2 regions of the Idiomarina sp. Sol25 genome follow, and region 2 is predicted to be linked to the other one. Evidence: predicted binding sites of a transcription regulator. Region 2 holds the regulator's gene; the other holds the start of a gene.
The links. Region 2 encodes FliA, which starts transcription of late flagellar genes. Its sites were predicted from a motif close to CTAAAGNTNNNNNNNNNNNNGCCGATA; they were not measured.
Positions count from the first base shown of each region.

Region 1 (16,127 bases), on a different contig from region 2:
CATATCCGGATGCATAGGCGGCGCGCCGTTGGCACCATCGCGCAACATATCGAGTTTGTGGGCAAACTCATGAATAACAACATTACTGGCTTTTCCATGACGAGCATGAGGCCCTGTTTGACATACCGACTGCCAGGAGAGAATTAACGGACCGCGCAGCCATGCTTCACCGCTTAACCCAGGGCTTTGAGGGTGAACAACGCCGTCGTCGCTACGATACGGACGATTAGGAACAAAGTCCCCTTCGTAAAGAATAATGCTATATAAATGATCGTACCAATCTAACCCAAGATGCAGAACAGGTACGCAGGCCATGGTCGCTATTTTTAGGCACATCGCATCGGTGAACTGAAAATCTCCGCCTGACGCAAAGTTTTTACGAACCAGAAAACGGAAGCTCATATCTCGCAGAGCATCGCGCTCCGCCCCTTGATAACGCGCCATTACCGGCCAGTCTGCTACCGCTGACTCCCACTCACTTTCTGTGAACCCCATTTTTCTAATGCGTCTGTTCTCAAACCAATTGCGTAATCGCTTAAACATGTTTTAGTAAAGCCATACTTCATTCCCTGTCATGCGCTATAGAAGCATTGCAGTTAGTCCTCAGCGCTGTTATCAGACTCTTCTGACTTAGCCGCCTGTTCCAGTATTTTCTCGCGGAAATTGTCCAGGCCTTTCATGACTAAATCGTAGGTTTTGTCGACACCACTTTCGACTTCGCCTTCATACGCTTGTAAGCCTGTAAGAATATTTTTGGCGTCATCAAAGCCTTTTTCAATACCGCCAGTAATAGCTTCCATGAAATTATTCAGAGTGTCTTCTTCCGATTCGCCCGGGTTCATTTCTTTGTAGCGGCCATAAAAATTGGTCGCAAAAGAAACAATGCGATCTGCCGTGGCCTCGGGAGAAGTATCAACACCGGAATCGTAAATTTTCTGCGTGGCGTTTTTGCCCATTACCGGTTCCAGCTCGGCGTTAATACCTTCCAGCGCCGTTTTGTACAGTAAGCTGAGCGAGTCATTATTACTGTTCAGCGATACCCGCTCATGAGCGCGTAAAATGCCAGCATTGTTTGCCTGTTTAGACTGCGCTGCCATCTCTTTCATACTGTTGCCGTTATCATCAGTTTTTGCAGTGCTGTTCTGCTTACCAGAGCCCGTTACAGAGGTGCTATTACCTGTAGTAATTGACATAATATTGCTCCTGAAAAGTCCGGCTATAGCTTGGTTTTAGTATAGCCCGTAACTTGTTAACGGCAGATACTGGTTAAAGTTTAATCTTTTTCAACAACAGCATTGAACAGCCCGAGTATGCCCAATACTAGCTATTGATAACCACTTTCTCAGCAATTGGAAATAACGAGCCAGCCCGGTTAAACACCATATCGGTATGTTTTTTCGACAGAGTGATATCAATTGCATTTGAGCCTTGATTAAAAACAGTCACAATTCTGTCAGCTTTCTGAATACGAGCTACATTGTGTTTGTTAATGAGTTTCCCAAGCGAAGGCACGATCCTGGCCAAAGGAGTATGAAGAATCCGTACAGAGTCTCCCGTTTCTTGCAAAACATGTTTTGGATTATTTAAACGCGATGAGCGAAGCATAAAGAGAACAACAACTAATGAAAGCGGCCCTAATAAGCTTAGTAAGTAAAAATACTCCATTCGATACTCCTTTTCTTTTTGTTGCCTTCACCAGCCATATCTGCAAATTGCTTTGGTCTTGTTACTTCGATTTCCATTACTATTTCGTAGGAATATTACGTATGCAACTGACACTAAATGGGTTAAAAATTAAAAGCAACAAAAAAGCCTGACAACTCAAAAAGAGTTATCAGGCATTAATTAACAAAATCAGTTTTTATCAGAAAAGCCGGAAAACCAGCTTAATCAACCCACCAAATCATCCGGCATATCACCACGCAGGCTATGCCAAATTTCAGCGGACTCGTAACCGTAACGGCGAACCAGGTTCACGGATTCGTTGTAGTCGCCTTCGCGGGTTACGGCAATTAGGTTTTCATAGTAGTCGCGGGCCAGCTGACGGGCTTCAGACGACGAAAAGTAATACTGCCCAATACGCGAGTACAGGCCTTTAAAGCCGTTCAGTACCAGCACATAAATGGGGTTGCCCGAGGCCATGGCTAAGTCGTGGTTCAACTGGTAGTCGAACTCGGCAAAGGTCTTTTTGTTGTCTTCCAGCTCGCTGGTGGGTTCCAGTAGCTCCAGAACTCGCTTGGGGTTATGGCGAATGGCGGCGCGAATATAAATAGCGCTAATGTTGGTGCGCGCAGACAACAGCTGGTCGACTAGCTCCGGCATACCGTCTTCGTCGAGGCGCGCCAGGGTTTCCAGAATATTCAGGCCGGAGGTTTCCCAAAAGTTGTTCACTTTGGTGGGCTTGCCGTGCTGAATGGTCAGCCAGCCGTCGCGCGCCAGACGCTGCAGCACTTCACGCAGGGTGGTTCGCGTTACGCCAATGAGTTCAGACAGTTCTCGTTCAGCGGGTAGAATAGTGCCGGGTGCAAAATGCCCGTTCCAGATAGATTTTACGATGTACTCCTCGGCAAAACCCGCCGGACTTTTAGCTTTTATTATCATATTCCCGCCTGTGAACTAACTAATAAAAGGATTCTAGCAGCCTTGTGTGAGGTCGGACAAGATAACTTCTGGCTTTATATCGACAACACCACGCTATTTGGGTATGGTTTCTACGTTTTTACAGTTTCTTAAGGAAAATCATCATGCTGTCTGTGGGTCAGTGGCCTAACAAACCTTTTGCCTGGTTACTGTTATTTTTAGGATGTTCAGGCCTGTTGGGCGCCGCACTTTACTTCCAGATGGTTCTTAACTTAGAGCCCTGCGTAAAGTGTGTTTATCAACGTATGGCGGTTGTCGGTATTGGCTTGTCTGCTATTGTCGGCCTGTTTGGCTCCGGGCTTTGGTTAACGCGCTGGGCGGCTTTAATTGGCTGGCTTTACAGTAGTTATCAGGGCTTATTAATTGCCTACGACCATTGGGATCTCCAAACCTCGAAAAACGCGTTCTTTGCGGTGTGTGAAAGTGCACCTAATTTCCCCAGCTGGGCACCACTGCACGAATGGATGCCTGGTCTTTTTGCGGCACCAGGACTATGCGGTGACATTGACTGGCAATGGCTGGGATTAGGTATGCCGGGCTGGATGACGGTGATTTTTGCGGGCTTATTGCTCATCGCCATTATTGTCACCATTTGCCACATTATTTCGTCGTTCACGAAAAAAGACGGGCTGGTGCTTTACCACAAATAATCCGTTTTAATACCAGCGCTAAGACAAGGGCCAGGTTACTATTCTGTCTTCCAGGTCGCCCTTAAACTTCGCTTCACTTACGCAATGGCCGGCTACATGATAGCCGGCTTTTTCCATTGGCTCTTTGCTGCCCTCATGCCTTAACGGATGCCATTCAGGCAAAGGCTGCCCTTCTGCCCGTAGCCGATACGCGCAACTGGCGGGCATAAAGTAAACCTCGTCGAGATTGTCAGGAGTTAAGGTAACGCATTCGGGTACGCGCTGGCTTCGGTGAGCGTAGTCGCTGCAACATGCGGTGTCGGTGTCTAATAACCGACAGGCAACATTGGTGGAATAAAGGTGGTCTTCTTCGTCCTGCAATTGGTTTAAGCAGCACTGCCCACAGCCGTCGCACAGGGCTTCCCACTGTGCATGACTGAGTGTATGCAGCGGCTGCTCATACCATTTCATTAATACCGACAAGGCATTACCTTGGAAAACGAATGCGGTCGGACAAATAGCCCACGGCAGCCACAAAGTAGTGTGAACGGTTCCAGCGCATTAGGGCGTCGTAGTTAGCATAAGCTAGGTAAACTCGGCCCTCTTTGTCGTCAGGAATCACTATTGAGGCGTCGATATCGGCACGCGATGGCAACTCAGAGCCGTCAAAACGCGTAACACCTAAGTCGGCCCACTCGGCTAATTTTTTCTTGGTGTCCAGCCCCGCTAATGACTCATCAAAACCTTCAGGCAGTTGTACCTGACGTCCCCAGGTTACGTCGTCTTTCCAGCCAACTGAGCTTAGATAGTTAGCGGCTGACGCAAATACGTCGGGGTAGCTGCCCCAAATGTCTTTTTTGCCGTCGTTGTCGTAGTCCACGGCGTAACTCATGAAAGAGCTGGGCATAAACTGAGTCTGACCCATAGCGCCAGCCCATGATCCTTTCATTTGCTCCGGTTCAATGTGGCCGTCTTCAATAATGGTTAAGGCTTCCCAAAGCTGTTTCTTGAAAAATGCTTCACGACGCCCATCAAAAGCCAGCGTGGTTAATGCAGAAACCACATCAAAGCCACCGGTGAACGAGCCAAAGTTGGTTTCAATGCCCCACAACGCCACAATAAAGCGCGGCTGTACGCCGTACTCTTTACCAACTCTCTCAAGCAGTTCTTTGTGCTCGTTGTATTTTTCCAGCGCTTTTGCCGCTTTCCATTCCGGCACAGCACGTGGCAGATAGGTATCCAGAGTTAGCTTAAATTCCGGCTGGTTTTTATCCAGCTCGACTGCCCGCTCGTAATACTTCACTTTGGCAAACGCTTTATCCAGAGTGTCCTGCTTATAGCCGCTTTCAATGGCTTCTGCTTTCAGAGCTTCAACGTAGGTGGCAAACTGTTGATTAACCTCTTCGCTGGACTCTTTTTTTGCTTTATCCTCAGCTTCCTGATACGCGGAAGCCGGCGCGCTGAACGCAAATGAAGAGGCCAGACAAAAAGCCAGCCCTGCCACTTTTATTTTATTTGTTAACATTGAATTGAAGTTCCTCTCGTTTCGGCGGCAACTGCAAGTAGTAGCCGTCGTTATGCAAATGTTCCTGTAACTTTTCGACCGTTAAACGAGCCAACTGTTCACGGCCCGCCAAGTTTAATGTCAGAACTTTTTCTGCGCGACCAAACTGCTCGCGCAAAACGTCAGGCACTTCGGTAAATTCGTCGCCGTGAGGCAGGTACAAATAGGTATCCGTTTTCTTCGAGCTGCGATAAACATCACACAGCATGGCTGTTCTCCTGAATATGGGCTCAGGCCCGACTAACAATAGCCTGTAATTCTGCCCCAATTGCCTGCTTGCGCCAACCCACCAGTAAGTCTGGTTGCGGCAAACGTTGCTGTTGTTGCGTTGAATACTGCCAGTGAAAGTTAATCATGTCGTTAATTTGCTTACGCGAAGCCACTAACGACGCCGGAACCTGCAGGCTTTCGGCAAGTTCGGTAACCGCTTTTTTTATAGCCTTAAAGGTTGGTTTATAACCGTCCATATCGTCCAGGCGTTCAAGAGTTTTCGGCAGTTCCGTTTCAGGCACTTGTTTAGCCTGCTGAATACAGCGAATAATGTCCCGCCCTGAATACTTACGTGACATAGGCGCTAAATCGGGAATTCGGCTTAGCTCGTCATCGCTTTTTGGCATTCTTCGGGCTAGCTCAAGCAATACCCCGTCTTTGGCAATAAAGCCCAGCGGAATGTCGCGCTCACGCGCTTTGTGTAAACGCCAGGGCGTCAGAATTTTCAGCGCCGCCAGTTGCCTCGGGTTCAGCTGCCAGGCATTGCCTACGCCCAAATAGAGCAGATCATCCGGCCAGCTTTGTGTGCGTTTACGCACCTGAATTTGTGACTCTTCGTACACAATATCCAGCACCCCTTTCTCTTCACACAGAGCTTTAAGGTACGGGTACATTATCGCCAGATAACTGGCATCGGCAGCGGCATAGTCCAATTGTTCGTCACTTAACGGGCGTTTCAGCCAGTTGGTGCGTGACAAGCTCTTGTCCAGCTCAACTCCGTCAAACAACGCGTCGACCAAGCGAGCGTAACCCATTGAATCACCCAAACCACAAAAACCGGCGGCTATCTGGCTATCAAAAATTTGTTTGGGTTGGCGACCGTTGCTTTGCTGGAAAAACAACTCAATATCTTCGCCACCGGCATGCAATACCGTTTCGACTTCATCGCCGGAAATTAATTGCCATAAAGGCTCTAAATCAATATCCGCCAGCGGATCAATAACAGCCGTAATCCCATTTGCATGAATTTGTAATAAGCCTAGCTGAGCGTAGTAAGTGCGTTCGCGCACAAACTCTGTGTCGATGGTAAACCAACCGCATTGTTTCGCTTGCTGGCAGAGATCCTGGAGATCGTGAGTGGTGGTAACGAGCCGGTATTGTCGTACCGACTCGGGTAATTCTAACGGTAGAGTCAAGCGTCGTCCTCTTCTTCGCGTAATTCACGGCGAATTATTTTGCCGACGTTCGATTTAGGCAATTCGTCACGAAACTCAACCAGTTTAGGCACTTTGTAACCAGTCAAATTTTCGCGGGAGAAATCGATAACTTCACGTTCGGTCAGTGACTTGTCTTTCGCAACAATAAAGACTTTTACAGCCTCGCCAGACGACTCGTGTGGCACACCTATAGCTGCCGACTCAAGAATCTTAGGATGCTCAGCTAACACGTCCTCAATTTCGTTTGGATAAACATTAAAGCCCGAAACCAAAATCATGTCTTTTTTACGGTCCACAATTTTGAAGTAACCACGCTCATCAGCAGTGGCCATATCACCCGTTGCAAACCAACCATCTTTAATTGATTCTGCTGTCGCGTCAGGACGGTTCAGGTAGCCCACCATAACCTGTGGGCCCTTCACTTCCAGCTCGCCGGGTTCACCTAAAGCGACTTCTTCGCGAGTTTCAGGATCAACAATGCGCATATCGGTACTTGGCACAGGTAAACCAATACTGCCCGTATAATGCTCAATGTCATATGGATTAACAGTAACCACAGGAGAGCACTCGGTTAAACCGTACCCCTCCAGCAAACGAGACTTGGTTACCCGCTCCCACTCTTCGGCCACTGCCCGCTGAACCGCCATACCGCCACCCAGGGCAATTTTTAAATTAGAGAAGTTAACGTCTTTGAAACCTTTGGTATTTAGTAGACCATTAAATAACGTATTAACACCTGAAAGCATTGAGAAAGGGTACTTATTCAGCTCTTTCACAAAATTAGGCATATCGCGCGGGTTGGTAATTAAAACGTTCTTGCCGCCATGCTTAATAAAGGTAAGGCAGTTCGCGGTTAACGCAAAGATATGATACAGCGGCAAGGCGGTAATAATGGTTTCTTCGCCGTCGTTCATTATGGGAGTAATAACCGAGGAGACTTGCTCCAGGTTAGCAACCATATTACGGTGCGACAGCATAGCGCCTTTGGCCACACCCGTTGTGCCGCCGGTGTACTGTAAAAAAGCAATATCATCGCCGCTCACTTCAGGACGTTTATAATCCGCCGCGGTACCTTTTGCCAGTGCCTGGTTAAAACTCACCGTGCCTTTTAGCTTATGAGAAGGCACCATACGCTTGATATACTTAACCACAAAGTTCACTAAGCAGCGCTTAAGCAAAGGTAACTGATCGCCAATTTGCGTGGTAATGACTAAATCGAGTGGAGCTTCTTCTTTTATTTTTTCATAAGTTTGAGCAAAGTTTTCCAGAATAACCAGAGCCTTTGCCTGGGAATCTACCAGCTGGTGCTTTAACTCGCGCGGAGTATAAAGTGGGTTGACGTTAACCACAGTCATGCCTGCTCGCAAAATGCCGAACAAGGCCACAGGATATTGCAGTAAATTTGGCATCATAACCGCAACAGCGTCGCCTTTTTTCAGACCAGTACTGTGCAAGTAAGCGGCAAAGTCGCGAGTTTTCTGACCCAGTTCTTTAAAACTCATTTCTGAGTCCATGTTCACGAAAGCCGTTTTCTCGCCGTACTTTTCAATGGACTGTTCAAGTATGTCAACCAGCGACGCAAAGTGATCCGGATCAATTGTTTCCGGTACTCCCGCTGGGTAGTTTTCCAACCAAATTTTATCCATAAAAGGCTCCGCCTCTCACTATTTATAGTTATTTTCAGTGGCGCAATCATCGCATATCCGACCAGTGAATCCTAGTCGTTACCAGCTGCTAAACGTACGATTTAAGCAGTTCAGCTATTTTTTCAGGTTGTTCCATATGTACATGATGTCCACCTTCCAATGTCTTACAACTTAAGCCAGAAACTTTATCCTGCCATCGCTTAAACGCGCTATCTAACTGATCGTAACCGCGGCTTCCACGCACAACGGTCACCGGCATGGTTAATTTCTCAAATATGTCATCCACCGCCGAGCTCGGTAACCTGTAGGCCGATGTTGTCTTTACTCTGGCATCGGCTCGCCAGTGCCAGCGGCCATATTCGTCGCGCTCGCAGCCACGCTCAACAATTAACCGGACTAAATTGGCTGAAAAGTCAGCCTGGGCGGCTCTGGCCTCTACCGCCGAGTCGAAGTCTGCGTAGCTTCGCCAGCGCGGTGTTTGCAGTTTTTTGCGACTTAAAAAGCCCTGTTTCAATTGCTCCTGCGCATTCGTTCCGTCAGACACCAGTAACCCAAAGGCTTCAACTAATAGTAATTGCTGAATACGCTCCGGACATAATGCCGCAACCACATTGCTGACAAACCCGCCCATAGAATGGCCCAGCAAGGTTAAATTCTGCCAGCCCTGCTGCTGAATCAGCTGCCATAAATCATAAGCATAGTCGATAAAATGATAATAGTTTCCCATCGGACGGTGATCACTGTGCCCATGACCAGGCCAGTCAAGCGCTAAAAGGCCACCTTTGTCAGGTGACCAGTAGCGGGCTATAGGTAAGAAGCTGTGGCTGTTGTCTAACCAACCATGAGTTGCAACAACTCTTATGTCGTTAGGATCGCCCCAGCACAGCCCGCGAAGCGTACCCCAGTCCAGTTGATAACTGACCGGGGTAGCCTGCTCTAAAGCCTCTCGATAATCCATTAAAGAACGAATTAGTTGCGGTTTTTAGCCGGAGTACCCGAGTTGTCCTGCACACGAACACGTACCGGAACCGGATAACGGTAAGGATAATAAGGTGAATAGAAGTTATGACGGAACCACAGTGGTGAATAGTCAACTTCTACATGACTTTTCTGTTTCTCAACCTTCCACAAGTGATACCCCGTTGCTTCAATAACCGGGTAGGTATAAACGTATTCGTCAATTTTGCCCTGCTGGGTTTGACCAATAGTACCGACAAAACTAATTGCCCGGCCCTGCTGATAGACATCGGGGTCAACAAAGTCATTAATTACAGCTAAGAAACGCCCGTCGCTGTTATCGCTAACCTCAGGACGCCCCCAACGTTTCAGTGGGAAACTGACAACTTCAAGTACGGTATGATCTTCGGCGTTGCGGACATCGGCTATAACACCACCCCAACGGGCTGGCTCACCTGCCACCTCATTACCCTGATGTTTGGCAACCTTATAACTCACCAACGCTTCTTCATTATCACTGGCAAGCTCATCAGGAACTGAAGAGCAACCAACCAGTACCAGTGTCGTTAACACTGCAAATATCGTTTTCATAACAGACCTCACTCAGGCGTAAACATCAACACCAAACATTGACGTAATTTGCTCTCTTTTCTCGCTTAACGCTATGTTTTGATAAGCATTAAGTGCTTTTTGAGAACGTTGTGGTGGCTCATCGTAAAACGTATTAAGTGATTCCCACCGTTCTGCGCGCCGCTGACTTTGCCGGACATCAGGCACTACCTGCCGGGTATCAGCAACTTTCGCCGGGTTCTGCTCCTGGCGTTGCTGATCATCCGGCGCAGGCCTTTGTGGCCCTTGCTGCTGGCTGTTTAGCGGCTGAACCGCTTGCGGATTTATTCGCACGTCAACGATGACTCATCTGTTAGTAAGACTGATTTTATTATGGCGAGTTCAGTGCCATTCTACAAGTTATCGACCCGGCAATTTTTTCCAGGTCACTTCATTACGAACATACAAAGGTTCTAAGTTCTCTGCATCGACCGCAGAAACACAACCTTTAGTTGCTATTGTCAGCATGTCTTCCGCCAGCGGTAACCGGCAATCCATGCTGTGCTTTAATTCCTGCTTAGGGTCCAGCGTACCGGCGTAGTTGTCCCAGCCAGTTCCCGCAGTATGGAAGCCCTGAACATTATGTCCTGCAAATAAACTTGCAGAGGGTTCAGCAACGGCAGGCTCCGTTATTTGTTCGGCAAGACCATTATTATTACGGTACAAGGCGTAATAAATTTCACCCATGCGCGCATCTATACAGGCAACAACCGCTTCTGCATTGTGTTTACGAATGGCTTGCTGCGCTAATGCCTGCAAGCTACTGACCGGAAACACTGGTAACTCGGCACTAAAAGCCAGGCCCTGCGCCATAGATACACCAATCCGTACGCCGGTAAAACTGCCGGGGCCAACGCCAACGACCAGCCCGTCCAGCTGATTTAATTCGGTCTTAGCCTGCTGCAGCATTTGCTCAACAAAAGGCAGTAAGCGCTGCGAATGTTCCCGCGGGCTTTCTATTGCTTCGCTAAAGAAGCTGTCCTGCCAGCGAATAGCCACTGAGCAATTTTCAGTCGACGTATCAACTGCTAATAAGTTCGTCATTATTGGTTTCATCTTTCTCTGCAACCTGCGCTAAAAAACTCAGCGCTTCATTTAAATCCCGGGTTCGTGACATAGCCGGCAAGCTGGATAAAAACTGCTTACCGTATTGGCGCGTTACTAAACGACTGTCGCAAACAATTAACACACCGGAGTCATCTTTATCGCGAATTAACCGTCCTGCGCCCTGTTTTAACGCAATTATTGCCTGCGGTAATTGTATCGTGCTGAAGGCATCGACACCACGCAAACGGGCATCTTCAACACGTGCATTCAGCAAAGGATCATCCGGCGAGGCAAACGGCAGTTTGTCGATAATAACGCAGCGCAAGGCTTCACCCCGCACATCTACCCCTTCCCAAAAAGACGAAGTACCCAACAGCACGGCATTACCTTTTTTGGTGAAGGTCTCCAGCAGCTCTGTTTTGCCGGACTCGCCCTGCACCAGAATGTCGCGATCCAGCCGGTCGCGTAATATTGCCGCCATTTGCTGCAGCATACGGTGGCTGGTAAAAAGCAAAAAAGTCCCGCCGCGGTTCACCTTAACGCACTGCTCGGCAATTTCGGTCAGCATCTGATGTCGGTTCGGATCGTTCGCCTCGGGCAAATAACGCGGTAAACACAGCTTGGCCTGCTTAGCAAAATCAAACGGGCTTTCCAGCAACAAGGTATCGGCGTCATCTATGCCTAAACGCTTGGTAAAGTAGTCAAACTTACCGTTAACCGCCAAAGTAGCCGAGGTAAATACCCAGCTCATTTTATTGCGCTTGATATAGCCACCGAAAGTCTTGGCGACGCTTAGCGGTGTTTGATGCAAACTGACGTGCCGAGGCGTGGTTTCAAACCAAAAACTGTAGCCGGTGCGGTCTACGTCCATTAACTGGCGCCAAATAGTGAGATGCTGTTCAGCGCGTTCATGTAAATTATCAAAATCTTTATTACGGCCTATAGCGGTTTTCATCACGTCGGTCAGCAGAGTTAACCGCTCCTGCACCCGTTCAGCAACCTCGGCAACGTCGGGCTTTTTGCGCCAGTCTCTCCAATTGCCGCGCATAGGATCCCGCGGAAATAATAATCGCCAGTCTTTCAAAGCTTGCAATAGCGTACGTGCCATTGCGCTGGCCTGCGACAAGTCCTTCAGCTCGGTCATACATAAACGCTGCAGTTCCTCGCACATTTCTGTCAGTTGCCGACTGGAAACCGTTTCGCCAAAGTACTGGCTGGCAATGTCCGGAATTTGATGAGCTTCGTCGAAAACCACGGTGTCGACACTCGGAATAAGCTCACCAAAACCGGTGTCTTTTAGCGCCATATCGGCAAAGAACAGATGATGGTTCACCACCACAATATCGGCTTCCATGGCTTCTTTGCGCGCTTTCACTAAGTGGCAGTCTTCGTACACCGGACAGTCCCGCCCCAGGCAGTTGTCCTGCGTACTGGTCACTTGCGGTAATACCGAGGCGTCTTCCGCTAAGGCGTTCAACTCGCCAACATCGCCACTGCGCGTGGATGTCGCCCAGCGCTTCACCGTAATAAGCTGGTTTTGAATGTCTTTACTGAACTGTCCGGCCTGTTGGGTTGCCTGTTCCATGCGGTGCAGACACAAATAATTTGAACGGCCTTTTAATAAAGCGACAACTTTTTCCGGCGCCAGCACTTTTCTTAAAGTGGGTAAGTCCCGGTGGAACAACTGTTCCTGCAGGTTTTTGGTACCGGTAGAAACAATAGCTTTGCCTTTGCCCAGTAGTACAGGAGCCAAATACGCAAAAGTTTTGCCGGTGCCGGTTTCGGCTTCAACGACCAGCTCACCTTTTTTCTTTACGGTAGCGGCAATCGCTTCTGCCATTTGCTGCTGAGCGGCTCGAGGCTGAAAGTTTGTAATTGCTTGTGCGAGCTCGCCTGTTGGCTTAAATACTGATAAAACCGTCGCCATAACCTATACCACCGAAGAAATAGGCACGTATTATGACATAGATGTTTGCTCAGGCGTAGGTGTCTATATGGCCTGAAACCGGAGCTTCATCATCGTCAGCAGCCTCTTCAGGTTCGGTTTGTGGAGACGCTTGCTGTTGTGGTTGATGATGCTGATTGTCTCCGCGTTGTTTATCTTCGTTAATGGTCGAATTTTCTTCTTCGCTAGTTGCACGAAGCTCCTGGATCTTTTCAACCTGGTTTATTTTCATCTGCTCACGGGCGAAATCCACAGGCACACGGGTGTCTTTGGGGATAAGCGGAACCATTGCATCAAAGTTAGCCATTGTTGTTGTCTTTCGCCTCGCAGAGAATGAATTCTGTTATTTGACTATACAACCACCGATTAAATAATAAGCCTATATCGACTAAATAACCAATAAGTTTACTCTTGCATTACATTTCTCAGCTGTTATAGTGCTATACAACTTTACGAAGTAAAACTATTTTTATTGGAGTGTTAATTATGCGTTTTGTTCACAGCCACCATCATCATCATTGGAACTGTATGGCCTAGCCGTGAACTTAATGTTTGGGCTAGCCGTATAAACGCTAGCCTTTCGATTGACTATACAACCCCCGAAAGGCATATACCTTCGGGGGTTTTTCATTTTAGGAGCTGTTATGACTGACCGTTTAACCATTGCGATACAGAAATCAGGACGACTGAGTAAGGAATCTATGGCATTGCTGAATGCCTGCGGCGTTAAATTTAGTGTTAACGAAGCACGTTTAATTGCGCACAGCACGAGTCATCCTATCGATTTACTGCGCGTACGTGATGATGACATTCCGGGTCTGGTTATGGACGGCGTAGTTGATTTAGGTCTGGTTGGCGAAAACGTGCTGGAAGAAGCCCGGTTAGAACGGATTGCAACCGATTCCGTCGCGGCGTATCAGCCATTACGCGGACTTGAGTTTGGTCAGTGCCGGTTGTCGCTGGCGGTGCCAAGAGAAAGCCAATACCAGTCATTGCAAGACTTAGACGGCTTAAGAGTTGCCACCACCTACCCGCAGTTGCTTAAGCGTTACCTGAAAGACAACGGCGTGAATGCGCGTACGGTTATGCTGACCGGTTCTGTGGAAGTTGCTCCCCGTGCGGGCCTTGCCGAAGCGATATGTGACTTAGTTTCCACCGGTGCTACGCTGGAAGCAAATGGGTTAGTCGAAAAAGACGTGATATTCCGTTCTCAGGCACAGTTAATACAACGTGCTGACAGCCTGTCGGAAGAAAAGCAGGCCATGATAGATCAGTTGCTGCCCCGTATAGACGGCGTGCAAATGGCGCGGGAAAGTAAATACATTATGCTGCACGCGCCAAAGAACAAATTAGAGCAAGTGGTTGAGCTATTACCCGGCGCGGAAACACCGACCATTCTGCCGCTAAGCCACACAGACGAGCAAGTTGCCGTGCACATGGTCAGCACCGAGAAGCTATTCTGGGAAACCATGGAAGACCTTAAATCTATGGGCTGCAGTTCGATACTTGTATTGCCTATTGAAAAAATGATGGGGTGATCATGAGTGAATTACGGATACCCATTGAACAATGGCAAAGCCTGTCGTCAGCGGAGCAAGCTCATCGTTTAGCGCGCCCCGGACAGGCTCAGGCAGAGTCGCTGCGAGAGAAAGTTGCAGTTATTCTGAGTGACGTACGTGATAACGGTGAGCGCGCGGTACTGAATTATACCCGCCAGTTCGATAACCCGGATGCGACCTCACTGCGAATGAGCGATGAACAGGTAGAAGCCGCCATTGCGAGTTTAGATGACAAAGTAAAGCGCGCTATAGATACCGCGTACCAGACCATTTACCGCTTTCACGAAGCGCAGTGCCCGCAGAATTTAAGCATTGAAACCGCGCCTGGAGTGCAATGTGAACTGCGTTATGCACCTTTAGACTCGGTTGGTTTGTATATTCCCGGTGGCAGCGCCACCCTGCCTTCTACTGCCCTAATGCTGGGTGTACCCGCGCAAATTGCCGGGTGTCAGCGTGTGGTTATGGTCAGCCCACCTAATAAACAAGGCGAATTACCAGCCGCCCTGCTCTACGCGGCTAAGCGTTGCGACGTAACCGATATTCTGCTGTGTGGCGGCGCTCAGGCAATTGGCGCGCTGGCGTACGGCATAGAGTCATCGCCTGCTGTAGGTAAAGTCTTTGGTCCGGGAAACAGCTTTGTTACCGAAGCCAAGCAACAAGTCAGCCAGAATGACAGCGGTTGTGCTATGGATTTACCGGCAGGCCCCTCAGAGCTTCTGGTTATTGCTGATGACAGTGCAAACCCGGCTTATGTGGCGGCGGATTTACTGTCACAAGCCGAGCACGGCCCGGACTCTCAGGTTATTTTGCTTACGCCGTCAATGACGGTTGCAGAAAACGTACGGCAGGAGCTGATTGCACAATGCGCTCAACTAAGTCGCGCCGACATTGCCGAGCAGGCCTTGCAGGCAAGTCGTCTGCTGGTGGTTTCAGATATGAATGAAGCCATAGCCATTAGCGAAACCTATGCGCCCGAGCACCTTTCTATTCAGACGGATAACGCGCGTGATCTACTGCCACAGTTGACCCGTGCTGGATCTGTCTTTGTCGGTCACTACACGCCGGAATCCGGCGGTGACTATGCCACCGGTACCAACCACGTGCTGCCAACTTACGGCTATGCCCGCAATTACAGCAGCCTTGGGCTGGTCGACTTTTACCGTCGTTATACGGTACAGGAAGCCAGCCAGGACGGATTGCGCCAGTTAGCAGAAGCCATTACGACTTTGGCTGACGTTGAAGGTTTAGATGCGCACAAGCGTGCCGTGACTATTCGTACGGAGACTGAGAGTACGGAGAGCAAACTATGAGTATTGTTGAGCAGTTACAGCGCCAGCACCTGAAGCAGCTAACACCGTACGCCTCTGCACGGCGCAGCATGAGCGGCGGCAATATCTGGCTGAACGCAAACGAATCGCCGTACAGTAACTCGTACAATGTTGATGACAGCAAACTTAACCGTTACCCGGAGTTTCAGTCTAAGCCGCTGAATCAGGCATACGCTGAATACGCCGGAGTTGAAGCTTCACAAGTGTTAAGCAGCCGCGGTTCGGATGAAGGTATCGAGTTACTGATACGAGCTTTTTGTGAGCCGGGCCAGGACAAGGTACTGATTTGCCCGCCCACTTACGGTATGTACGCTATCTCAGCTAAAACCTTTGCCGTTGGTGTTACTGAGGTTCCCTTACTAAATAGCGGAGAGATGAACAACTGGCAGTTGGATACGGAATCGATTATAGAAGCTGCTGCTGGGTGCAAAGTCATCTTTCTCTGCTCGCCTTCAAACCCGTTGGGAAATGCGCTAAATACCGATGATATTGAACAAGTGCTGCAACATTCGCCAAGCTCTATTGTGGTAGTTGATGAAGCCTATATTGAGTTCAGCTCTGGTGACAGCGTTGTCAGTTGGCTGGAACGTTATCCGAATTTGGTGGTGTTACGTACCTTATCGAAAGCCTTTGCTCTGGCCGGCATTCGTTGCGGCTTTTTGCTGGCGAATGACGACATCATTGAGCTACTGCAGAAAGTTCTGGCGCCGTATCCTTTGCCAGACCCGACAGTGCAAATTGCGGTTCAGACTTTGCAGACAAGCTCACTTGAGCGA
Region 1 covers NZ_JAUPEW010000011.1:3,490-19,616, forward strand. The annotation lists gene Q5L94_RS12325 (zinc-dependent peptidase) at 1-543, opposite strand, end outside; gene Q5L94_RS12330 (DUF5610 domain-containing protein) at 597-1,193, opposite strand; gene Q5L94_RS12335 (hypothetical protein) at 1,321-1,665, opposite strand; gene fadR (fatty acid metabolism transcriptional regulator FadR) at 1,891-2,601, opposite strand; gene dsbB (disulfide bond formation protein DsbB) at 2,745-3,290, shown strand; gene Q5L94_RS12350 (YcgN family cysteine cluster protein) at 3,309-3,752, opposite strand; gene Q5L94_RS12355 (lytic murein transglycosylase) at 3,757-4,794, opposite strand; gene Q5L94_RS12360 (YcgL domain-containing protein) at 4,781-5,041, opposite strand; gene rnd (ribonuclease D) at 5,064-6,239, opposite strand; gene fadD (long-chain-fatty-acid--CoA ligase FadD) at 6,236-7,906, opposite strand; gene Q5L94_RS12375 (alpha/beta hydrolase) at 7,995-8,864, opposite strand; gene Q5L94_RS12380 (Slp family lipoprotein) at 8,876-9,454, opposite strand; gene Q5L94_RS12385 (hypothetical protein) at 9,467-9,766, opposite strand; gene tsaB (tRNA (adenosine(37)-N6)-threonylcarbamoyltransferase complex dimerization subunit type 1 TsaB) at 9,833-10,516, opposite strand; gene Q5L94_RS12395 (ATP-dependent DNA helicase) at 10,494-12,446, opposite strand; gene Q5L94_RS12400 (hypothetical protein) at 12,496-12,771, opposite strand; gene hisG (ATP phosphoribosyltransferase) at 13,109-14,002, shown strand; gene hisD (histidinol dehydrogenase) at 14,005-15,333, shown strand; gene hisC (histidinol-phosphate transaminase) at 15,330-16,127, shown strand, end outside.
Region 1: the regulator FliA is predicted to act here: its motif matches at 1,251-1,277, upstream of Q5L94_RS12330 (DUF5610 domain-containing protein).

Region 2 (16,127 bases):
TGCAGTTTATTGTCACGCTCGGTCATAATACCCCGGAACCAATCAGGTTTTCCCATCAGCGGACTAATTTTGCCCAGTTGATGGATACCTCCCAGGCTTTTTAGCGGCACCGCAAGGGTTAAACCTGCCACTTTAAAAAATAAAGCCTGAAAGTCCTGTTCCATATACTCTGACATCGCATCAGGGAGTGCCTCCGGTGGTGGCTCAGAAACCTCAGTTTCCACTTCTGCCTGGGTGTCAGTATGTACTTCCGTGTCAATATTTGTCTCAGCAGTTGTCAGGTTAACAGTCTCTACTGCAATTTCTGTCTCTGTAACCGTTTCAACCTCTGGCTCTTTATAGCTATCGTCCGCTTTTGCAGAAACTAAAGGTAATAAATCCTGTTCACGGTTTAAGCTAACTGTTTCTTCCTCAGCAACCGCCTGAATTTTAGGTGCTGCTTGCTCTAGCAGTCGTTTAACCGGTTCATTATCAAACTCAACCGTTTCTTCCTCAAGCAATAAAGCATTGAGGTATTCTGCCATAGCAGCTTCACTGCGGTCGCGTTTAGTCGTCATAAATCAACGCTCTTCCAACTGCTTCAAATTAGTTAATAGTGACTGGTAAGCCAGCACCCCCCGCGATTTCGGTGCATAAGCAGAAGGCGTTAGCTGCTCATTAGAGGCATCGCGGAATTTCGTATCTATTGGGATCATGCCATTCCAGACCGAGCGACCATAACGTGCAATGAGTTTCTTATACGTTTGCAAAGACGCATTGGTTCGCTTGTCATAAAGTGTCGGGATAATAGTATAAGCGTAATTCTCACCGCGAGACTTATGTATTAGCGTTAAGGTTCGCATCATGCGCTCTAAGCCCTTTAGCGCTAAAAATTCGGTTTGAACCGGAATCAATACTCTCTGGCAACAGGCTAAAGCGTTGACCATAAGAACCCCCAGTACCGGTGGCACATCAATAAGCACATAATCGAAGTCGTCAGCGACCATTGCCAGGCCACGTTTTAAGACCAGGCCCATACCACCCTGAGTGCCGAGTTTACGGTCCAGCGTGGCCAGCGCCATAGTGGCAGGCATAACGCTCAGATGCTTAAATTGAGTAGGCAAAATACTGCGGCGTATCAAGTCTGCGGTTACGGCTTTACCGGCACTGAAAACATCAAAGGAACCGGACTCAAGCGATTCCGAATCAATACCAAAATAATAGGTTAATGACGCATGGGGGTCGGTATCAATACAAAGCACTCGTTTCCCCTGTTCAGCCAATAGGCCTGCCAGTGCAACGGTTGTGGTGGTCTTTCCGACCCCGCCTTTTTGATTAGCTACCGTCCATACGATCATTCACTCATCCTGCTATAAGCCGCTGTAACCGACTTCTTTCATAATGGCCTTGGCCATTCCTTCGAGGCCGATGCTGCGGGTTGAAATGCCCGCCTGGGCAACCGCCTGAGGCATCCCGTACACAACACAGCTAGCCTGATCCTGAGCCCATATAGTCGCGCCCTGGTCTTTCAGCATACGTGAGCCGTCACGGCCATCAGCCCCCATGCCGGTTAAAATGACGCCAAGTACTTTACCCATATAGGTTTTTGACATACTGGCAAAGGTTAAATCTACACTCGGCTTATAAGTAATGCGTCCACTGGTATCGTCTTTTACCCTTAAACGTGCACTACCAGGCCTGCCTTCGACCATAAGTTGTTTTCCGCCCGGCGCTAAATAAGCTGTCCCGGCTCTGAGTACATCACCGTCTTCTGCTTCTTTCACATTAATCTGACACAAACCATTCAGACGCTGTGCAAAAGCTTTTGTGAACGCTGCAGGCATATGCTGAACCATAACAATAGGGTAAGGGAAATTGCCAGGTAATTGGGTAAGTACTTTTTGCAGTGCAACCGGGCCACCGGTCGACGTTCCTATCGCCAGTAGTTGATAAGCCCGGTTTATTGTTAATGTGCCAGCCGAAGTCGCAGTCTGCGCGTCACTTTCACGCTGACTTTGCAGTTCATTATTGCGTTGCCGAATACGATCCAGCGCTGTAGTGGGCTCTGACGGACGCTCTGGTTGCTTCGCAACGGGCGCCGGTGTTGATGGCCGCGACGTTGTTCTGCTTACCGGCTGCCGGGCAATCGCTATAACGCGATCCTGCAGAGTTTTTACTGCTTCGTCGCGGTTACGGGCGATATCTTCAAATTTCTTCGGCAGAAAGTCTGCGGCACCGGCCTCGAGTGCGTTCAGCGTTGCCGTCGCTCCCTCATGAGTCAGCGAGCTGAACATCAAAATAGGACAAGGGTTGCTGCTCATAATGGCTTTTACAGCATCGATGCCGTTCATTACCGGCATTTCAATATCCATAGTGATAACGTCCGGCTTCAGGATCCGGCTTTGTTCTACCGCTTCTTCGCCATTATTCGCACTACCAATCACTTTAATGTTGGTATTGCTTTCTAAAATCTCAGTCACCCGGCGTCTAAAAAACGCCGAGTCGTCTACCACGAGAACTTTTACAGTCATGAACGGCTTATCCCGTTATCTTTTAGCGTAATACTTGAGCATGCTGGGCACATCAACTATCAGAGCAATACCACCGTCGCTGGTGATTGTTGCCCCAGCCATTCCCGGCGTACCCTGCAGTAACTTATCCAATGGTTTAATAACCACTTCTTCCTGACCAATCAATGCGTTCACCACAAAGCCTACTTGTTGGTTGCCTATTTGCACTACCACTACATGGCCTTGTTCTTTACGACTGGAGCCATCATGGTTACGAACTAGCCATTTTTCTAGGAAGAACAGCGGAATAGCACGGTTACGTACAATTAGGGTTAACTGGCCGTCTACGGTATTGGTACGCTTCATATCCAGGTCGATAATTTCACTGACAACAGCAAGCGGCAAAGCAAACGTCTGATCTCTTACGGCGACCATTAGCGTCGGCAATATTGCCAAAGTCAGCGGCACTTTAATCAAGAGCTCCGTGCCTTTACCTAGCTCTGAATTAATTTTAACGCTACCGTTGAGTTGGCTGATTTTGGTCTTAACCACATCCATGCCAACGCCACGACCGGAAATATCCGAAACTTGGTCTTTGGTAGAGAAACCAGCCGCGAAAATCAAGTTATAAGCATCTTCATCGCTTAAACGGGCAGCAGAGTCTGCGTCCATAATGCCTTTTTTAACGGCAATGCCTCTCAGTTTTTCAGCGTCCATACCGGCACCATCGTCTTTAATCGACAGCATAATATGGTCGCCTTCCTGAGACGCCGACAAGGTGACAGTTCCCGACCGGGATTTACCATTCGCTTCACGCTCATCCGGCATTTCAATACCATGGTCAACAGAATTACGGACCAAATGCACCAAAGGATCGGCCAACGCCTCAACTAAATTTTTATCTAAATCGGTGTCTTCACCGTACATTTCAAGGTTGATTTCTTTCTTAAGGCTACGAGCCAAGTCACGAACAACCCGCGGGAAACGACCGAACACTTTCTTAATTGGCTGCATCCGGGTTTTCATCACCGCGCCCTGTAAGTCACCAGTGACAACATCCAGGTTCGAAATAGCTTTGCCCATTTCAGCACTGTCTGACTCATCAGAGTTACTCAGGCTCAACAGACGATTTCTAACCAATACCAGCTCGCCGACCATATTCATAATTTCGTCTAAGCGCTTGGTATCGACCCGGACAGTAGTTTCAACCGGAGCAGGCGCTGGTGCAGCTGGTTTTTTATCTACTGGCTGAGCCGCTGCAGGTTTCGCTTTAGGCTCTGATTTTGGCTCAGGTTTCGGTTCTGGCTTAGATGCTGGTTTTGCCGCAGGTTTTGGCTGTTCTTTTGCTTCAGGCTTTTTCGGCGCAGGCTCACTGGCTGGCTTATCACCTTTCGGTGTCGGCGCTTTGCCACTGCCATGCAAATCGTCCAGCAAGGATTCAAATTCGTCGTCTGTTATTTCGTCGTCTTTTGCAGGCTCTTTCTGCTTTTCTTGCTTTTTATCAGCACTTTGAGGGGCTTTACCACTTCCATGAAGTTCGTCCAGCAATGACTCAAATTCATCGTCTGAAATTTCATCACTGTCTTCATTTACCTCAGGTTTAGAAGCCGCTGGCTTATCTTCTTTTCCGGGACCTTTGCCTTCACCGTGCAACTCGTCTAGCAAAGCTTCAAACTCATCATCCTGGATTTCGTCAATACTCTCGCTGCTATTTTCCTCTTCTACGGGTTCTGGCTCCGGGGCTGTTTCTGCGGCAGGTTCATCTTTTGGAACCTCTATAGGCGCTTCGTCCTCAGATTCTGGTTCACTTAACTTATGCAATAATTCCAGTAGCTCTGGTGAAGCAGCTTCAGGTTCTTCTTTGGCGCGCACCTGCGCGAACTGAGTGTTGATAGTATCCAAAGACTGAAGAATCACATCCATCAGGTCGGAGTTGACCGTACGTTGGCCATTACGCAGGGTATCGAATACGTTTTCCGCACCATGACAGGTATCGACTAAAGCCCCTAACGACAGGAACCCTGCACCACCTTTAACCGTATGAAAGCCACGGAAAATAGCGTTCAACAGGTCTTTATTTTGCGGATCATTTTCCAGTTCAACTAGCTGCTCAGACAGTTGTTCGAGGATCTCTCCAGCCTCGATCAAAAAATCCTGCAGAATGTCTTCGTCCATATCAAAGCTCATGCGACTGATGCTCCTAGAAACCTAAACTGGACAACAAATCGTCCACTTCGTCTTGTCCGCCAACCACGTCATCGCGTTGATCAGCATCGATAATTGGGCCTTCTGCATGGGCAGCATCATTCTTAGGCGCAGCCCCTGCTTTTTCCGCGTTACGACGTTCTTCTTCTTTACCAAATATCTTCAGTAACTCAATCAGGTTCTTTTCAACGTCTTCGACCAATTGAATAACCCGGCGAATAACTTGCCCGGTAATATCCTGAAAATCTTGCGCCATAAGCACTTCAGTCATTAACCCGTGCACTTGAGGCATGTTTTCGCCACAGCGCTTAAGTACGTCATCGACCTCATGACATAAAGACTTGAATTCATTTAACTGAATATCGTTGCTCATTAACCGATTCCAGGCCGGCATCACTTTCTCGACACGGTTATGCATATCGTCTGCAAGTGGCAGACAGGCCTCTACCGCATCCATAGTGCGGTTCGCGGCGTCTTCCGTTTTTTCAATGACATACAGCAGGCGGTTTTGCGCATCCGGAAGATCATCCTGCGTCATTTGCACAATGCGAGGGTCAACCTGAAAATCCTGGAGCGCTTCGTGGAGGTCTCGTGTCAACTGGCCTACAGAGGTGAACAACTTGTCATTACGACGGTTGTAAACATCTTCCAGTAATTGGTTAGCCTGCTGTTGTTTCCCGTCTTCAAGCAAGGCTACGAGTTCCTTGGCTTGATCCAGAGAAATATCATGGGCGTTATCAGACATAGTCGTTCGCCCTTTAGCTGATTCGTTCGAAAATCTTGTCGAGCTTTTCTTTCAACGTTACGGCTGTAAATGGTTTTACAATGTAACCGTTTACTCCAGCTTGAGCTGCCATAATGATCTGCTCTCGTTTGGCTTCCGCCGTTACCATTAACACCGGTAAATGCGCAAGGTTATCGTCCTTGCGAATTTCACGCAGCAAGTCGATTCCCTGCATACCGGGCATATTCCAGTCGGTTACAACAAAGTCGAAATCACCGTTCTGCAACATAGGCAATGCGGTATTACCGTCATCTGCTTCCTGTATATTAGTAAAGCCAAGATCACGAAGTAAGTTCTTAATGATTCGTCTCATTGTAGAAAAGTCGTCCACAACGAGAATTTTCATGTTTTTATCCAAAGCACCCTCCACTGAGGCTCTCGATTACAACCAAAGTTTATTCAACCCAATTTTGCATTCGCGACTTCAGTCGCAACATTGCCTGACTGTGAATTTGACTGACTCGTGATTCACTCACGCTCAGCACTTCACCTATCTCTTTTAAATTCAATTCTTCGTCATAATACAACGAAAGCACCAAAGCTTCACGTTCTGGTAACGAAGAGATTGTGGAGACCAACGCTTTATGAAACGCCGCGTTCTCAACATCTTTTTGTGGCTCATAGGCTGAACCCGTTACCTGCTCTGGCATGATAGCATCTTCTGATACACCAAGATCTTCAATACCAACAATTCGTCCCGTGCTGACATCCCGCAAAATATTGTGGTATTCATCCATACCCATATTCAGCTTTGCGGCCACTTCCGTATCTTTTGCATCGCGTCCGGTTTCATTTTCAACCTGCCGAATGGCTTCCAATACACGCCGATGATTACGATGAACCGAGCGCGGAGCCCAGTCACCACGGCGAATTTCATCCAGCATCGCACCACGAATGCGAATGCCGGCAAAGGTTTCGAAACTGGCACCCTTACTGTTGTCAAAGTTACGCGCAGCTTCTAATAAGCCAATCATGCCCGCCTGGATCAAGTCATCCACTTGCACACTGGCTGGAAGTCTCGCCATCATGTGGTGTGCAATACGCTTAACCAGCCCGGTATGCTGCTCAATAATAGCATTCCGGTTGTCAGCAGTGGCAGCATAAACGGCAGCTTTATTCATTGGCAACATCCCGCTTACTCTCGTTATCGGCAGAAGTTATCAATTGTTCAAGAAAAAATTCTAAATGCCCGCCGGCTTGAGCCGGAACAGGCCAGTCAATGGCTTTCTTAGCCAACGCTTTTATCGCCAAAGAGGCCGGTGATCTTGGGTAAGCTAAAACCATAGGTTGTTGTTTTCTAACAGCCAAGCGCAAATTATCATCAAAAGGTATAATTGCTGAAAGTTCTAAAGCGACATCTAAAAACCGGTCGGTTACTTTCGTTAATTTATTGAACAATACTTGTCCGTCGCGCAGATTTCTTACCATATTAGCAACCACCTTGAACTTAAACAGGCCTTGCTCGCGGCTTAACACTTTTATCAGTGCGTATGCATCGGTAATTGATGTCGGTTCGTCACAAACCACGAGTAAAACATCCTGCGACGCCCTGGCAAAGCTGACAACGGTATTACCAATACCCGCTGCGGTATCAACAATTAATACATCATAGCTTCCCTGAAGCTGACTGAAAGCTCTTATTAAGCCGGCATGCTCCGACTCACTCAAGTCGACCATAGAGCGCGTGCCCGATGTCGCCGGAACAATTTTGATTCCTGCCGGGCCTTCAATCAGAATATCTTCTAACTCGCACTGCCCACTCAGCACATGAGAAAGGTTGCGCTCAACCCGCAGGCCCAACATAACATCGACGTTAGCCAAACCTAAGTCAGCATCCAACACTAGTACTCGTTTGCCCTGCTTAGCCATTGCGATAGCCATATTCAACGACACGTTAGTTTTCCCAACGCCGCCTTTACCACCAGTTACCGCAATAACTTTTATTTTCGATTGTTTCATTCTTCGCAGACCGCTTGCTTGATCCATCGGGCGTATCTCTTTTCTGACTAAATTGATAACAGCTTTATATTATATTGGCTCATTCAGCGAGAAAACGCCTCATTCCAGTACGATTTTGGCACGTCTGACACTGAGGAACAAATGCTTTTATCAAGCAGGCGCTCAGCCTCGGCAACCATAAAGTTGGCATCTGCTACCCGAATGTCTTCAGGTACTTGTTGACCATTTGTTAAGTAGCCAACTGGTAAGCCATGTTCTATTGCTACACTGATACTCTCACCTAAACTTAAGCATTCGTCCAGCTTAGTAAAAATACAACCAGACAAAGGCAGCGCTTTAAATTGCTTAACAGCATCCATCAGCACCTGGCTTTGTGATGTTGCCGACAACACCAGATACGGGCGAATACGAAGCCGTGAATTCTGAATTAACTGACTTAACTGTTCGTTCAAACGCTTATCGCGCTGACCCATGCCTGCCGTATCAATCAAAATGAGACTTTTTTGACGTAGCGCAAGTAATGCATCTGCCAGTTCCTGTGCATTTTTTGCCACTTTGACCGGACATCCTATTATACGGCCATAGGTTTGTAATTGTTCACTGGCACCAATACGAAAAGTGTCGGTGGTAATTAAAGCCACTTTATCGGCACCATGGCGTTGCGCATAACGAGCCGCCAATTTTGCAATCGTCGTGGTTTTACCAACACCCGTGGGGCCAACTAAAGCCACCGCACCACCGCGTGTCAAAATATCGTCAGAGGTGGTATTCAGCTGTCCTTCCAATAAATGCAGCGTCTGTTCCCAGACCTCATCATCTGATCCGCCTTCGGGAATAAAACACGCAATCTGATCCGCAACTCGTTCGCTCAAGCCCATATCCATTAACCGATTCATCAGCATAGAGCGGGTTGGCTCTTCACGATCCATTTCTTGCTTCATCAAGCCGCTCAACTGGTGTTCCAGCAATTGGCGAATACCGTTGACCTGAGAGCGCAGCTCAGCAATGGCCTGGGAGTCGTCCGCTGCTGGTGCATTTACTTGCTCAGGAAAAATATCGTCGCTTAACTGAGTATCAGCGAAGGCTTGTGGTTCGGCTTCCGGTTCTGGCCGTTGTGACGGTTCAGTAACCGCTTGCGCAGCGTTGCGTTGTGCGGGCTGTTCAGCCTGAGCCTGACGTTGCAATAATTCTTGCAAAGATTCGGCCGGCACTTCTGGCGTTTTTGACGCGGCAGGCTCATTCGGTGCTTGCTCAGCCATTGGCTGTGCCTGCTGGGCATCGGGGTCAATGGCTGCAACCAGCTCAATACCACCGTTTACTTTCTTATTGGACAGGATAATCGCATCCGGACCTAAAGTTTCTTTAACCTGTTGTAAACCACGACGCATATCTTCGGCAAAAAAGCGTTTAATCTTCACAAGCGACTCCCGTTACTCTTGTGTGGTGGTTTATTCACCACCGTTTTGTTGTCCACCAATTGAGCTGACAATGCGAATTTGTTTATCATCCGGTACTTCCTGATAGGACAACACGCGCATACCATCGGTAGCGTGACGCGCAAAACGCGCCATGGTTGACCGTAGAAGCCCCGAAGTCAGCAGTACTGAAGGTTCACCATTCATTTCCTGCTGCTGGTGCACTTCGCGTAATGATTGTTGCAGGCGTTCGGCCAAACCCGGTTCGATTCCGGCGCCTTGCTGATTTCCGTCATTACCAGCCATTTGCAATGACTGATGCAACATCTGTTCCAACTCTGGCGCCAAAGTTATGACAGGCAATTCTGCGGCTCCCTCAGCAATGTCCTGAACAATTAAGCGACGCAGTGAAATTCTGACTGCAGCTGTCAGTACTTCAGGATCCTGACTGCGACCGGCGTACTCAACTAAAGTTTGCACGATGGTACGCATATCCCGAATAGCGATACCTTCATCCAATAAGTTCTGCAGTACTTTGACAAAGTTACCCAGCGATAATAAATCCGGAATTAACCCCTCGATCAACTTAGGATGTGTGCGACCGAGACGATCCAGCAATTCTTGGGCTTCTTCGTGACCCAGCAACTGAGATGCATGATTGGTTACAATCTGACTTAAGTGCGTAGCGACTACGGTTGCCGCGTCAACCACGGTGTAACCCAGTGTTTGTGCATGTTCGCGCTGTTCTGGCCGGATCCAGACCGCATCCAGCCCAAAGGCCGGGTCTTTTGTCTTCTCACCCTCCAGCTCACCGAATACCTGCCCCGGGTTAATCGCCATCTCCCAGTCATGACGAATTTCAGCTTCACCCATGGTTACGCCCATAAGGGTAATGCGGTAACTGTTGGGGCCTAAATCGAGGTTGTCTCTGATATGAACAGCTGGCACGAGAAAACCAAATTCCTGAGACTGCTTCTTACGTACACCTTTAATGCGTGAAAGCAATTCACCGCCCTGCTGCTTATCCACCAATGGAATTAGGCGATAGCCAACTTCCAGACCAATAGTGTCTACATGGCGAACGTCGTCCCAGCTGAGCTCTTTTTGTTGCGCCTGCTGAACTTGCTGTTCCTGTTCTTTTTCAACCAGCTCGCCTTCTTCAGTCTTGGTTTTTTTAAGTTTAAAGTAAGCTGCGCCGGCTAACACGCCCGACATGCTTAAAAAGGCAAAGTGCGGCATACCGGGAATAACGCCCATAGCAAACAATACCGCGCTGGTAATGACCAAAACCTTTGGGTTATCGAGCAATTGCAGAACAACCGCATCGCCCATGTCCTGGCTGTTATTTTCACGAGTAATGATAATGGCAGTCGCAACTGACAGTAACAATGATGGAATTTGCGCAACCAGGCCGTCGCCAATGGTTAATAGCGTATAAACCTCAACAGCCTCATTGAATGTGAGTCCGTATTGGATCATACCAATGAGCAGCCCGCCGATAATGTTGATAAAGAGGATTAAAATACCGGCTATAGCATCGCCTTTTACGAACTTACTGGCACCGTCCATAGAGCCGTAGAAATCGGCCTCACGGGTTACATCGCTGCGTCGTGCTTTGGCTTCTTCCTGGTTGATTAGTCCCGCGTTAAGGTCAGCGTCAATCGCCATTTGTTTACCAGGCATGGCGTCAAGGGTGAAGCGAGCGGTTACTTCTGAAATACGACCGGCACCCTTAGTAATAACCACAAAGTTAATAATAACCAGAATGGCGAACACCACCAGACCAACAGTGTAGTTACCCCCTATGACCACGCTACCAAAGGCTTCAATAACAGAACCTGCAGCACCGGGCCCGTTATGTCCTTCTAATAAAACAATACGCGTAGAGGCAACGTTGAGGCTTAAGCGTAGTACCGTAGCAATAAGCAATACGGTAGGAAAGGCGGCGAAATCCAGCGGACGTTGGGTATAAACAGCCACCAGCATAACCACCAGTGACAAAGTAATTGAAAATGAAAAGAGAACATCCAGCACCACAGCCGGAATTGGCAAAACAATCATCGCCAGAATAGCCATAATGGCCAACGGCGTTCCAAAACCTTTGATAAGGTGCGCATTGTTTTGCGTGAAATTTCTTAAATTTACTAACTTTTCGGCACCGCTCGCCATACGTCTTCCTGTTGCGTCAAAAAGTTGAACCTGGGATGTTTTATTCAAGAATCGAGCCAGCTTTCATTTTATTCGGAGGTTATCTTACATTCGTTTCAGTTGGGGCTTACAGACAAAGCTTAAGCAGCTTCTATACTCGTTGCTCTTTTTCAAAATAATGTGTGTTTATGCGCGGTTACTCTCTTATGGAATTGGTCGTAGCATTGGCTGTTAGTGCGGTGCTTGGCGCTTCGGCCCTGCCAATATTTACTCAGCAGACAGAGTCTTTATTGCTTCAAAAAGAAGCTGGCCGCTGGCTGTCTTATTTGCAGTTGGTAAAAGCCAAGTCCATAGCAAATAAGGAATCTATTGAAGTCGACTTAGTCACATTCAGCAATGACTCAGAAGCCTCAGGTATTCAAACCGGATACACTTACAGTTCTTCCGCGTCGCTCACTTTTTATGGAGAGTCAGCTGCCGCGACACCGGGGCATATCAGGCTAATAGGCAAAAGCAGACAGGTAAAAGTCATCATCAGCAGTATCGGTCGTATTCGACTATGCCTAAGTGAGGGTAATTCACTTCCGGGAATCCCCTCATGTTAATGACTTCTGAGCGCGGCAGTAGCTTGGTAGAAGTTCTTATAGCCTCGGCTATTGGCGCGATAGTTGCTCTGGCGGCGCAGCAACAAATGCAATGGCAAACAGGAGTGCAACACCGCAAGCTAATGCAGGTCAATTTACTCTTAAGTGCTCAGTCAGTTGCAAATCAGTTTTTTGAAACCTTAAAAAATACAGCCGCAACGCAAATTTCGAACCCTCAGGGCAGTTGCTATTTGTTTCCTCAGCAAAACGGAGGCTCGGTTGGCTTTCGAGTCAGGAATGAACAACTACAGCATAACTCAATGACTCTCGACTGCGCCGGGTATGGTTGGCAGTCCCTTACCGATAAGTCTCAATTCAAAGTCACGCAATTTACTGCTGACTCTTACTATCCGGAATCCGGTAGTGGGTTATCAAAACTCTTTATAGCTTTTACCGTTACCAGCAATGCACAGACACATGTTTTCAAACGAACAATCACTCCTCTGGTTAACTAAATGGAGCTTACTATGAACGCGAAAGGATTCGCTCTGATACTCACCTTAGTAACACTTATAAGTTTAAGCTCAGCCAGTTTAGCTGCACTGCTCTTCTACGCGCAAATGATAGAAGCTCAGCAACATCATCAGTGGCAACAGCTTTCTCAGCAACTTCAGAAAGACTTAGAAGCAGAGCGCGGGGCTTATGAACAGGCACAAGAATAAGGGCTTTTCTCTGGTTGAAGTTTTGGCCGGAGCTGCCCTGGTGGCGCTCTGGTCCGTGAGCAGTCTGCAGCTTTTACAAGTTGGGCTATCGGCGATTGATCATGCCCATACAAAAGCAAAGGCGGTGGAGGTTTTGATGACTTATTTAAGTGAGGCTCAACAAGCGTGGGCTAAAGGTAATAACCCAGAACTATCGAGGAAAGCCGGGCAACTTCATTTAACAGCAGAACTCACTTCTATTGACCAGTTTAACGCTACCAGCAAAGTCACAGTGTCCTGGGGAAAAGATAACGAACTGATCCAAACATTCTGGCTTTCCCGATAAACCGTCTAGCTCACCGGGTGCGGTCTTAGCTCCGGTGGAATTGAAAAGGTAATATTCTCTTCGCGGCCACTGAGTTCAACTGCGGTTTTGCCGCCCCATTCCTGCAGCTTAGCAATCACTTCTTTAACCAACACTTCCGGTGCAGAAGCGCCAGCAGTTACTGCAACCTTGTCGTGCCCCTCTAACCAGGCTTTATCAATACAGCTGGCGTCATCAATTAGGTATGCCGGAGTTCCCATTTTCTCGGAAAGCTCTCGTAAGCGGTTTGAATTTGAACTGTTACGCGCTCCAACCACCAACATGACATCGGCATCACTGGCTAACTCACGAACTGCGTCCTGCCGGTTTTGGGTGGCGTAGCAGATATCATCTTTACGAGGACCATTAATATCAGGAAACTTCTGACGTAAGGCTTCAATAACATCGGCCGTGTCATCAACCGATAAGGTTGTCTGACTCATATAATGAAGGTTCTTCAAGTCTTTAACTTCAAGCTTATTCACGTCTTCAGGCGATTCAACTAAGTAGATACCACCATCGGTGTTCTTATACTGACCCATGGTGCCTTCAACTTCCGGATGTCCGGCATGACCAATGAGTACACATTCGTGCCCTTTGCGACTGGCTCGTGTCACTTCCATATGAACCTTGGTCACCAATGGACAAGTGGCATCAAACACACGAAGGCCGCGATCTTTCGCTTCTTGCCTTACCGCCTGAGAAACGCCATGAGCACTAAAAATAACAATCTGGTCATCCGGCACTTCGTGCAGTTCTTCTACAAAGACCGCACCGGCCTCGCGCAATTTACTGACAACGTATTTGTTGTGAACCACTTCGTGACGCACGTAAATTGGCGGCTCAAAGATTTCTAAAGCCCGCTCAACAATGGTAATAGCGCGATCAACTCCGGCACAAAAACCACGTGGGTTCGCCAACAAAATTTGCATCATTTCCTCCTGCGTTCAGCCTGATTCAGTAACCACTCACGGCTCAACGCTGATAATTTCCACTTCAAAAATCACTGTTTGTCCGGCCAACGGGTGATTAAAGTCGATGGTCACTGTTGGACCTTCAATTTTACGAACAATTCCCGGTAAATCAGTACCATCCGGTTGAGTAAAAGCCAGAATAGCGCCAACTTCCGGTTTGGTTTCGTCGCTAAACTTTGCCGAATCAACATAATAATAGTTGTCCGGGTTGGGTTCACCAAAGGCGTCTTTAGGCTCTAACGTGAACTTGCGTTCCGCCCCTTCGCGCAACCCCACAAGGCACGCTTCAAAGTTTTCGGTCAAGTTGCCATCACCCATCCGAAACTTTGCGGGCTTACCTGACATTTTGGTGCTGTCTGCAACTGAATCATCGGACAACTTAATAGTGAAGTGCATCACCACTTCCCGTCCGTGCTCTATAGGTAAACGACTCAAATAAAACTCCTTACTGCCCTTGACCGTTCTCGGCTTTGTCCCGACGGTTATCAAAAAAAGCTTCCAATAACATGAGTGCGGCACCAATAGTAATAGCCATGTCGGCTACGTTAAAGGCCGGCCAGTGCCACCCCTGATAATGAACATCAAAAAAGTCGATGACATAACCATACATTAACCGGTCAGCTACGTTACCAATAGCCCCGGCCATAATCAGAGAAAAGGCTAAATTCTGGCGCCATAAACCCACCGGGTTGCGGCGCATCCAAATGAGCAGCACCACGCTGATAGCGATAGCAATGGCGGTAAAGAACCAACGCTGCCAACCGCCGCCGTCACTTAAAAAACTAAATGCGGCACCATAGTTATGTACATAGGTGAAGTTAAACAAGCCTTCAATAACAACTCGGCTTTCATAAAGCTCAAACTCACCCGCGACCCAAATCTTCGTAATTTGATCAATAACTACCAGCAACAATGTCAGCCACAAAAAGCGTAGCCCGGTTGCGCGGTTAGTCTGGTCAGCAAAATCAGGCAAAACGACGCTCCTCACCTTCACCTTCAATATTAGTCACACAACGCTGGCATAAATCGGCATGGCTTTCTAGTGTGCCAACCTCTTTGCGATGGTGCCAGCAACGCTCACACTTCTTATATTCTGATTTAACTACGCTAACGGCCAAAGCTAATTTCTCAGCTTTTACCGCGTTGGCCGGGGCATCATTAATAGAAGCCACTTGCGCTTCCGATGTCAGCAGTGCAAAGCGCAACTCTTCGCCTAAACGATTCAAGGCTGTCGCCAGTTTATCGTCAGCGTACAATGTGACTTCTGCCTGTAACGAACCACCGATAACATCATCTCGGCGTGACTGTTCCAGCGCCTGGTTAACGACATCACGAATTTCCAGTAACTGCATCCAAAACTCGTTTTCATCGTCTTTAACACCGGAAAATTCACCAAAACCCTGATACCAGCTTTCAGTAAAGACATACTGGCTGCGTTCGTTTGGCAACAAGTCCCAAATTTCCTGAGCGGTAAAGCTGCAAATTGGTGCCATCCAGCGCACTAATGCTTCGGCAATATGATACAGCGCCGTCTGACATGAACGCCGCGCTAACCCCTCCGATTTTGCGGTGTACTGGCGGTCTTTAATAATATCCAGGTAGAAGCTGCCCAATTCAATAGAACAGAAGTGCATGAGCTTCTGCACCACACTGTGGAACTGGTAGTTATTGTAGGCTTCCAGCAGCTCTTGTTGTAAGTCAGCCGCACGGCCGACAATCCAGCGATCCAGTTCAACCATATTTTCTTTGGCAACCAAGTCGGTTTTAGGGTCAAAACCGGTTAAGTTCGCTAATAAAAAGCGCGACGTATTACGAATGCGACGATACGCATCTGCAGAGCGTTTAAGGATTTCATCAGAAACCGTCATTTCGCCGGAATAATCTGCTGATGCAACCCATAAGCGCAGAATATCGCCACCCAACTTATTCATCACGTCCTGCGGAGCCACTACGTTCCCGATAGACTTAGACATCTTGCGGCCCTGTGCATCCACAGTAAAACCGTGCGTTAATACCTGGTGGTATGGCGCTTCCTCATACATTGCAACACCGGTAACCAGAGAGCTCTGGAACCAGCCGCGGTGCTGATCTGACCCTTCCAGATACAAATCGGCAGGCCAGCGCAAACCATCAAACTCACGCAATACGCAATGGTGCGTTACACCGGAGTCAAACCAGACGTCTAAGGTGTCGGTCACTTTACGGTATTTATCAGCTTCATCGCCTAGTAAAGTTTCAGGCTCTAAGTCAAACCACGCCTGAACACCGTCTTTTTCAATTAACTGAGCCACTTTTTCCATCAGCTCCAGCGTGTTCGGGTGAAGCTCATCAGTTTCGCGATTCACGAAAATGGCAATGGGGTTACCCCAGGTACGCTGACGAGAAATACACCAGTCAGGGCGCCCTTCTACCATAGATTCAATGCGGCTTTGCCCCCACTCAGGGAACCAGCCCACCTTCTTAATTTGCTCTAAAGCACCTGCACGCAAACCCTTCTTGTCCAT
Region 2 covers NZ_JAUPEW010000008.1:52,911-69,037, reverse strand. The annotation lists gene Q5L94_RS11365 (chemotaxis protein CheW) at 1-557, opposite strand, end outside; gene Q5L94_RS11360 (ParA family protein) at 561-1,337, opposite strand; gene Q5L94_RS11355 (chemotaxis response regulator protein-glutamate methylesterase) at 1,350-2,510, opposite strand; gene Q5L94_RS11350 (chemotaxis protein CheA) at 2,526-4,676, opposite strand; gene Q5L94_RS11345 (protein phosphatase CheZ) at 4,690-5,439, opposite strand; gene cheY (chemotaxis response regulator CheY) at 5,453-5,836, opposite strand; gene Q5L94_RS11335 (RNA polymerase sigma factor FliA) at 5,874-6,599, opposite strand; gene Q5L94_RS11330 (MinD/ParA family protein) at 6,592-7,464, opposite strand; gene flhF (flagellar biosynthesis protein FlhF) at 7,521-8,855, opposite strand; gene flhA (flagellar biosynthesis protein FlhA) at 8,886-11,021, opposite strand; gene Q5L94_RS11315 (prepilin-type N-terminal cleavage/methylation domain-containing protein) at 11,189-11,605, shown strand; gene Q5L94_RS11310 (prepilin-type N-terminal cleavage/methylation domain-containing protein) at 11,599-12,099, shown strand; gene Q5L94_RS11305 (Type II secretion pathway-like protein) at 12,112-12,306, shown strand; partial or broken gene Q5L94_RS11300 (hypothetical protein) at 12,287-12,331, shown strand; gene Q5L94_RS11295 (hypothetical protein) at 12,443-12,631, shown strand; gene ispH (4-hydroxy-3-methylbut-2-enyl diphosphate reductase) at 12,637-13,581, opposite strand; gene fkpB (FKBP-type peptidyl-prolyl cis-trans isomerase) at 13,618-14,058, opposite strand; gene lspA (signal peptidase II) at 14,069-14,596, opposite strand; gene ileS (isoleucine--tRNA ligase) at 14,589-16,127, opposite strand, start outside.